One region of the Thauera sp. ZXT1-4 genome, then DNA from elsewhere that is predicted to be linked to it. Evidence: predicted binding sites of a transcription regulator. Region 1 holds the regulator's gene; the other holds the start of a gene.
The links. The regulator HrcA, encoded in region 1, represses chaperone genes, less so after heat shock. The targets are predictions, from matches to a motif close to TNTTAGCACTCNNNGNCNNNGAGTGCTAANA.

Region 1 (4,186 bases):
CAGCGGTTCGCTACCGCATCCTGGACGAGAGCTACGTGCCGCCGGATTCGGCGCGTTTCACACAGTTGCGCCGCATGGCCTTCTTTACAGAGTTCGAGGATGTGGACCTGTGGGAGGTGCTGCGCATCTGCTCGTGGCGCAAGGTGGAGCAGGAGGTGGCCTTGATGCGCGAAGGTGATACCGACCAGCGGTTCGGTATCGTGCTTGCGGGGCGGGTCGAACTCTCTAGGAACGGCAAGCGGGTCATGGAGCTCGGCCCGGGCGAGGTGTTCGGTGTGCAGGCCTGGCTGGACCAGCTCGAGCATCGTCACATGCTCACGGTCGTGTCGCTCGAGCCGCTGAGCTACCTGGAGGTCAATCCGGCTGCGCTTGCGCTGGCTACCGATGAGGTGCAGGAGCGCTTCAAGCGCCAAGTCGCCACCGCCGTGGTGCGCAGGCTCGCGTCGCTTTCTGCTCAACTTGCCGAGGAGGCGCCCGAGGCTGTGCGGGCGCAGCGATCTGCGCCTGTGAGCCATGACCTGCAACTGCTCGACCCCTGAACGCCATCCTCCGGTGGATCCTCCGCGGGGGATGGTCGCCTCCCCCGGCACATGCCCTATTGAGCTGCGCCTAGTTTGCGTGCGCGTTCGAGGCTGGTCTTGCGCGCTTCGGGTGTCGAAGGCGCCAGCGCGAGCCAGTTGCCCAGGTGCGCGCACGTGATCTCGGTGAGTGCCTGCATCCATTCGTGGCGCTCATTCAGGCAGGGGATGTAGTGGAAGGCCTTGCCGCCTTTCTCCAGGAACGCCTCCCTGCACTCCATGCCGATTTCCTCCAGGGTCTCGAGACAGTCCGAGACGAAGCCTGGGCACATCACGTCGACGCGGCCCACCCCCTGTGCCGCGAGCGCCTCGAGCGTGGGCTGCGTGTAGGGTTTGAGCCATTCGGCCTTGCCGAAGCGCGACTGAAAGGTTACCAGCACCTTCTCCGGCGCGAGGCCAAGCCCTTCCGCCACCAGCCGGCCGGTCTTGTGGCATTCGCAATGATAGGGGTCGCCCAGATCGAGCGAGCGCCGCGGCACGCCATGGAAGCTGAGCAACAGGCGATCGGGTTCACCGTTCGCGGCCCAGTGGTCGCGCACGCTCTGCACCAGCGCCGCGATGTAGCCTGGATGGTCGTGGAAGTTGCGTACGAAGCGGACTTCGGGCTGATTGCGCCAGCGTGCCATGCAGCGTCCCACCTCATCCACGACGGTGGCGGAGGTGCTTGCCGAATACTGCGGGTAGAGCGGTAGCACGAGGATGCGGGTGCAGCCGCGTGCGCGCATTGCATTGAGGGTGTCCTCGATCGAGGGCGCTCCATATCGCATCGCATACGCGACGTCGAGTTCCCCGTGGCCGGCTTTCGCGAGATATCCGGCGAGCAGCTTGGTCTGGCGCTCGGTGTGCACCTTCAGGGGGGAGCCTTCATCGGTCCAGATGGTGGCGTATTTTGCGGCCGAGGCCTTGGGGCGGGTGTTGAGGATGATGCCGTTGAGGATCAGCCACCAGATCGGGCGTGGAATCTCTACCACGCGTGGATCGGACAGAAACTGCTTGAGGTAGGGGCGCAGCGCGGCCGCGGTGGGTGCCTCGGGGCTGCCCAGGTTGACGAGCAGCACGCCGGTGCGGGGCGTATCGTCGTGTTTGAAAGGCGGTTCTTTCCAGTAACGGGACATCGGATTCCTTGTCGTTCTTTCGGTTGTCGCGGCCAGTGGTGTGGGTCCGCCCTCAGTTGCGGGCGGACAGCGCGTTGGAGAGCAGGCGGGCGGTGATGTCGACGATCGGGATCACGCGGTCGTAGGCCATGCGTGTCGGGCCGATCACGCCCAGGGAGCCCACGACCTGACCATCCACCTCGTACGGGGCAGTGATGACACTGCAGCCGTCCAGGGGCTCCAGGCCGGATTCGCCACCGATGAAGATCTGAACGCCTTCGGCCCGGTTCGACAGGTCGAGCAGTTGCATCAGGCCGGTACGCTGTTCGAAAAGCTTGAACAGCTCGCGCAGGCGCGACATGTTCGAGGACAGGTCGTCGATATCGAGCAGGTTGGTTTCGCCCGAAATCACGTAATTTGACGCGTTGTCCTCGGCTGCCTGCGCGCCTGCGTCTACCGTTGCGCTCATCAACTCGGTCATGTCGCTGCGCAGCTGTCGGAGTTCATCCTTGAGTCGGATGCGGATCTCGTCGAAGGACAAGCCGGCGTAGTGTTCGTTCAGGTACTGCGTGGTGGCCCCAAGTTCGGCGGAGCTATAGCCGCGGCGGGTGAGGAGCAGACGGTTCTGCACGTCGCCACCGGTGGTGACGATGATGAGCAGGATCCGGTTCTCGGCGAGGCTGATGAACTCGAACTGGCGGATGCGCACCGCTTCCTTGCGCGGCGCGACGACCACCCCCGCGAAGCGTGTGAGATCCGAGAGCAGATGTGAGGCGGAACTGATCAGGCGTTGCGGCTGATCTGGCGGCAGTTGCCCCTTCAGTGCGCGTACACGCTCGCTGCCGAGTGGCTGCACGGTGAGCAGGGTATCCACGAAGAAGCGGTAGCCCCGCGCCGTCGGAATGCGCCCTGCCGAAGTGTGCGGGCTTGCAATGAAGCCCATCTCCTCTAGGTCGCTCATCACATTGCGCACCGTGGCGGGTGACAGCTCCAGTCCGGAAAAGCGCGACAGTGCGCGCGAACCAACCGGCTGCCCATCGGCGATGTAGCGTTCGATCAGGGTCTTGAGCAGGATCTGGGAGCGGGTGTCGATGGAATTCATGGCAGTCGGGAATATAGCCCGGATTCTACGGAAGCGTCCCTTCGCAGGCCAGTTGGCCGGGTTACATTGGCCGGGTTGCGCGATCCGCAAAGCTTCTCTCCTTCGGCTTCTCCGGAACTCTTTGGCGTCATGCCCGAGGGCTGGGCATTGTGGTTTAATCCAGGTCCATGAGCACGAACTTCCGCACGATTGCCCTCATCGGCAAGTACCAGAGTACCGACGTGGCCGAGTCGGTGCTCTCGGTCGCGCGCTATCTGCGTGATCGTGGCCTCACCGTATTGATCGAGCAGGGCACCGCGAGTTCGATCGGTGGCGTGCACGATTTTCCGGTGGCGAGCTACGAATACATCGGTGTGAGCGCCGACCTCGCCGTCGTTGTCGGCGGAGATGGAAGCATGCTGCATAGTGCGCGCCGGCTCGTCGATCATGGCGTACCCCTGGTCGGGGTCAATCTGGGACGGCTGGGTTTTCTGACCGACATCTCGCGCAGCCATGCCAGCGAGCGCCTGGGCGAGATGCTGGACGGCCATTACACGGAAGAGCATCGTTTCATGCTCGATGCCGAGGTGCTGCGGGGTGGCGAGCGGGTGTTCCATACACTCGCGCTCAACGATGTGGTGGTCAACAAGGGCGATCTGGGGCGCATGATCGAATTCGACCTCTCCATCGATGGGGAATTCGTCTACACGCAACGCTCGGACGGCATGATTGTGTCCACGCCGACCGGCTCGACCGCCTACGCGCTCTCCGCCAATGGCCCGATCCTGCACCCGAGTGTGGGCGGGATCGCCCTGGTGCCGCTGTGTCCGCATGCGCTTACGGCGCGTCCGATCACGTTGCCCGACAGTTGCTGCATCGACATCGCCATGCTGCCCCTGCAGGATGCGCGCGTGCATTTCGACGGCCAGACACGCTTCGACCTGCGTGCGGGAGACTGCGTGCGGCTCAAGCGTTCTGTGCACACCCTGCGTCTGCTGCACCCGAAGGGCTACAGCTACTTCGACATGCTGCGCGAGAAGCTTCACTGGAGCGCCGCGCCGCGGAACTGATCCGGTCGCTGGTGCAAACGAACGCGCTCTTGCGCTGCTCGTTTTTCTTCCGTTTCGAAACCCGCTTTTCCTTTGATTTGCCTCGCTACGATGCTGCGCAGCCTGACCATTCGTGATTTTGTCATCGTCGACCGGCTCGATCTGGAATTCGAGCCGGGCTTTGGCGCCCTGACCGGCGAAACCGGGGCAGGCAAATCCATCCTGCTCGATGCCCTTGGTCTTGCGCTCGGTGGCCGCGGGGATGCCGCCGCAGTGCGTCAGGGGCGCGAGCGCGCCGAGGTGGCCGCCGAGTTCGATCTGCCGGTCGAGGGCGGGCTTCGTGCTTGGCTGGTGGAGCAGGGCTTGGGTGTTGAAGAGGATTGC
Region 2 (4,186 bases), on a different contig from region 1:
CAGCACGCCCTTGGAATGGATCGGTCCGCCGAGTTTCACCTCGCGCTCAATGTCGATGATCTCGCCTTCGCCCACGCGCACGGTGGCGGTGATGCGGACCGGATGGGCGAAGCTGTCCTCGCCGAGGGGCACCACGGCCAGCCCGTTGACTTGTCCGACATGGCTGCCGTCGGTGTCCACTAGCCACTGCCCGCGCAGGATCTCCTGCTGGTGGCGCAAGCGGATGCGTTCGTGGCGCCGCCGATGGGCCTCAAGTGCAGCCTCCACGTGGTCGCGCTCGATGCGGTCGGCGCCGCTCGCGGTGGCAAAGTGCGCTGCCTCGCGCAGGCGGTCGTCGATCGGTTGGGTATGCGTGCTCAGGCGCTCGGCATCGCCGGCGATCCGCGCCGCTTGATCGATCAGGCGCGCCATCGCGGGCGCCGAGAGCGGAGGCAGTGCGGCGCGGCGGGCGAGGGCGGCGATCAGGCGTGCGTAGGCCGCGGTGTTGTCCGCGCTGCGCACGATCTCGCTCTCCATGTCCGCGTTGATGCGGAACAGTGCCGGGAACTCCGGATCGTACTGGCCGAGCAGGTAGTAGATCACCCGTTCGCCGATCAGGATCAGTTTGAGTTCGAGCGGCATCGGTTCGGGTTCGAGTTGCACCGAACCGGCGACGCCAATCAGTTCTGACAGAGACTCGATGCGCAGCCGGCCGGACTTCAGTGCGCGCTTGAGGCCTTCCCATGCAAAGGGCTGGGCGAGCAGCTTCATTGCATCCAGCACCAGGAAGCCGCCGTTTGCGCGGTGCAGGGCGCCGGCGCGAATCAGCGTGAAATTGCTCACCAGTGTACCCATGTGCACCAGGTGGTCGATGCGGCCGACCAGGTTCTGCAGGGTCGGGTGGTCCTCGTACACCACGGGCAGGGCCCCGTCGGCGGGGTTGGCCACCAGCACATTCACCAGGTAGCGCTGCACGGAAATGCTGCCCGAAAAGGTCAGCGTCTCCGTGTCCTCATCGCTGCGCGGTGAGGTGTGTAGCGATTCGCCGCTGGCGATGATGTCCTTGAGCACCTCGTCCAGGTGCTCGCACAACTCGGGCAGATCGGCGTACCGTGGCTTGAGCTCCTCGATCATGTGGGTGACGGTCGCGCCGAGTGCGTCACGGCCGGCATCGCGGATGCGATTCTGCAGCTCGCGCCGCCAGCGTGGGAACTCAGCGACCAGACGGTGCATGCGTTCGCGAAGGGCCTTGATGTGTTCGCCCAGAGCATGCTGGCGGTCCTCGGGTAGCTTCTCGAACTCCTCTTGCGTGAGCGTGTTCTCGGTGTCCTTCATAGGCAGGAAGGCGAAGCCGTGCGGGGTGCGCAGCAGGGCGATGCCCAGTTGCTGGGCTTCGTCACCAAGCTGGCGCAGCGCGGTTTCCTCGCGCTGTTTTGCTTCGTCCTGCAGGGCTTCGATGCGCTCGCGGTACTCGTCGCCTTCGAACACCGCGGCGATCGCTGGGATCAGCTCCTCTACGAAGTGCTGCATGTCGTCGCGGAAGGCAGGGCCGCGACCGCAGGGCAGGCGCAGCAGGCGTGGTCGCGAGGCGTGCTCGAAGTTCCACACATAGCACCAGTCGCCCGGCGGTGGCCCCTCTTGCCGCCTTTCGTCGAGCAGGCGTGCGACGATCTCTTGGCGGCCGCTTCCGGCGTCGCCGAGCACGAACAGATTGAAACCCTCTCCGGCAATGTCGAGTCCCAGGTGGATTGCGTCCACCGCGCGGCCATGCAGGTCTGCGGCGTCCAGTTCGGGGAGTTCGTCGGAGCGCTGGAAGCCGAGGGCTTCCGGGTCGCAGGCGGTATGCAGCTGTGCAGCAGCAAGCGGGGCGAGCTTGGGCATGACGGGGCCTCGCGCATTCGGGCGTCTCGGCGTCATCTTAACCGCCCCTGCGGAACGACCCAACCCGGCGCTGGCCGAACTTCCATCCGGTGTGCCGGACCGGCGCAGAAAAAGTTGCATGGCTCGGACTTGAAATCCACCGACCCCGTCCCTATTATTAGCACTCGTTAGCGGTGAGTGCTAACAAGCGTCGGGCGGCGCTTCCTGCGCCGATCCGCGTCACTGCGAATTTTGTCCTGCGGGCTCGTCCCGCGAACCAACCCAAACAGTCGAACCGAAAGGAGAGAACTCGATGAAGATTCGTCCCCTGCACGATCGCGTGATCGTCAAGCGTCTGGAAGCCGAGCGCAAGACCGCGAGCGGCATCGTGATCCCGGACAGCGCCGGCGAGAAGCCCGATCAGGGTGAGGTCCTGGCCGTCGGCAACGGCAAGATCCTGGACGACGGCAAGGTGCGTCCGATGGCCGTCAAGGTGGGCGACAAGGTCTTGTTCGGCAAGTACGCCGGCCAGACCGTGAAGGTCGAAGGCGAAGAGCTCCTCGTGATGCGCGAGGAAGACATCATGGGCGTGGTCGAGGCCTGAGCCTCCCCCGAATCCCAGAAACGCTAACCGAAATATTTCCGGAGTTCTGAAGAATGGCAGCTAAAGAAGTCAAGTTTGGCGATTCCGCCCGCGAGCGCATGGTCGCCGGCATCAACATCCTGGCCAACGCGGTCAAGGTCACCCTGGGCCCGAAGGGCCGCAACGTGGTGCTGGAGCGCTCCTTCGGCGCCCCCACCGTCACCAAGGATGGCGTCTCCGTCGCCAAGGAAATCGAACTGAAGGACAAGTTCGAGAACATGGGCGCGCAGATGGTCAAGGAAGTTGCTTCCAAGACCTCCGACATCGCCGGTGACGGCACCACCACCGCCACCGTGCTGGCCCAGTCGATCGTGCGTGAAGGCATGAAGTTCGTTGCCGCCGGCATGAACCCGATGGACCTGAAGCGCGGCATCGACAAGGCCGTCATCGCCACCATCGACGAGCTGAAGAAGCTGTCGAAGCCCTGCTCGACCAACAAGGAAATCGCCCAGGTCGGCTCGATCTCCGCAAACTCGGACAGCGACATCGGCGACATCATCGCCAAGGCGATGGACAAGGTCGGCAAGGAAGGTGTGATCACCGTCGAAGACGGCAAGTCGCTGCAGAACGAACTCGACGTCGTCGAGGGCATGCAGTTCGACCGCGGCTACCTGTCGCCCTACTTCATCAACAACCCGGACAAGCAGGTTGCCATCCTCGAGCAGCCCTTCGTCCTGCTGTTCGACAAGAAGATCTCCAACATCCGTGACCTGCTGCCGGTGCTCGAGCAGGTCGCCAAGGCCGGCCGTCCGCTGCTGATCATCGCCGAAGACGTCGAGGGCGAAGCCCTGGCCACCCTGGTGGTGAACAACATCCGCGGCATCCTCAAGACCTGCGCCGTCAAGGCGCCGGGCTTCGGCGACCGTCGCAAGGCCATGCTGGAAGACATCGCCATCCTGACCGGCGGCCAGGTCATCGCCGAAGAAGTCGGCCTGACCCTTGAGAAGGCCACCCTGGACGACCTCGGCCAGGCTGCCCGCATCGAGATCGGCAAGGAAAACACCATCATCATCGATGGCGCCGGCCAGGCCGAGCGCATCGAAGCCCGCGTCAAGCAGATCCGCGTGCAGATCGAGGAAGCCACCTCCGACTACGACCGCGAGAAGCTGCAGGAGCGCGTCGCCAAGCTGGCGGGCGGTGTTGCGGTGATCAAGGTCGGTGCCGCCACCGAAGTCGAGATGAAGGAAAAGAAGGCCCGCGTCGAAGACGCCCTGCACGCCACCCGCGCTGCAGTGGAAGAGGGCATCGTCCCCGGCGGCGGTGTTGCGCTGCTGCGTGCCCGTGCTGCACTGGGCGAGCTGAAGGGCGACAACCACGACCAGGATGCCGGCATCAAGATCGTGCTGCGCGCCATGGAGCAGCCGCTGCGCGAGATCGTCGCCAACGCCGGTGACGAGCCGAGCGTGGTGGTGAACAAGGTTGTCGAGGGTTCGGGCAACTACGGTTTCAACGCCGCTACCGGCGAGTACGGCGACATGGTCGAGATGGGCGTGCTGGATCCGACCAAGGTCACCCGCACCGCGCTGCAGAACGCCGCGTCCGTCGCTGGTCTGATGCTGACCACCGACTGCATGGTCGGCGAGCTGGCGGAAGACAAGCCGATGGGCGGCATGCCCGATATGGGCGGCATGGGTGGTATGGGCGGCATGGGCGGTATGGGCATGTAATGTGCCCGCGCCTCGCCTTCTTCTTGGGGCGGGGCGC

Region 2: a site for HrcA is predicted at 2,016-2,046, ahead of groES (co-chaperone GroES). Genes of this name have one in related genera too.

The regions. Positions count from the first base shown of each region.
Region 1 is NZ_JBQWSN020000001.1:375,952-380,137, forward strand. Features, by position in the region: gene ACUH78_RS01785 (protein kinase domain-containing protein) at 1-539, shown strand, start outside; gene hemH (ferrochelatase) at 596-1,693, opposite strand; gene hrcA (heat-inducible transcriptional repressor HrcA) at 1,746-2,774, opposite strand; gene ACUH78_RS01800 (NAD kinase) at 2,942-3,823, shown strand; gene recN (DNA repair protein RecN) at 3,914-4,186, shown strand, end outside.
Region 2 is NZ_JBQWSN020000019.1:2,546-6,731, reverse strand. Features, by position in the region: gene ACUH78_RS13765 (Lon protease family protein) at 1-1,860, opposite strand, end outside; gene groES (co-chaperone GroES) at 2,153-2,443, shown strand; gene groL (chaperonin GroEL) at 2,497-4,149, shown strand.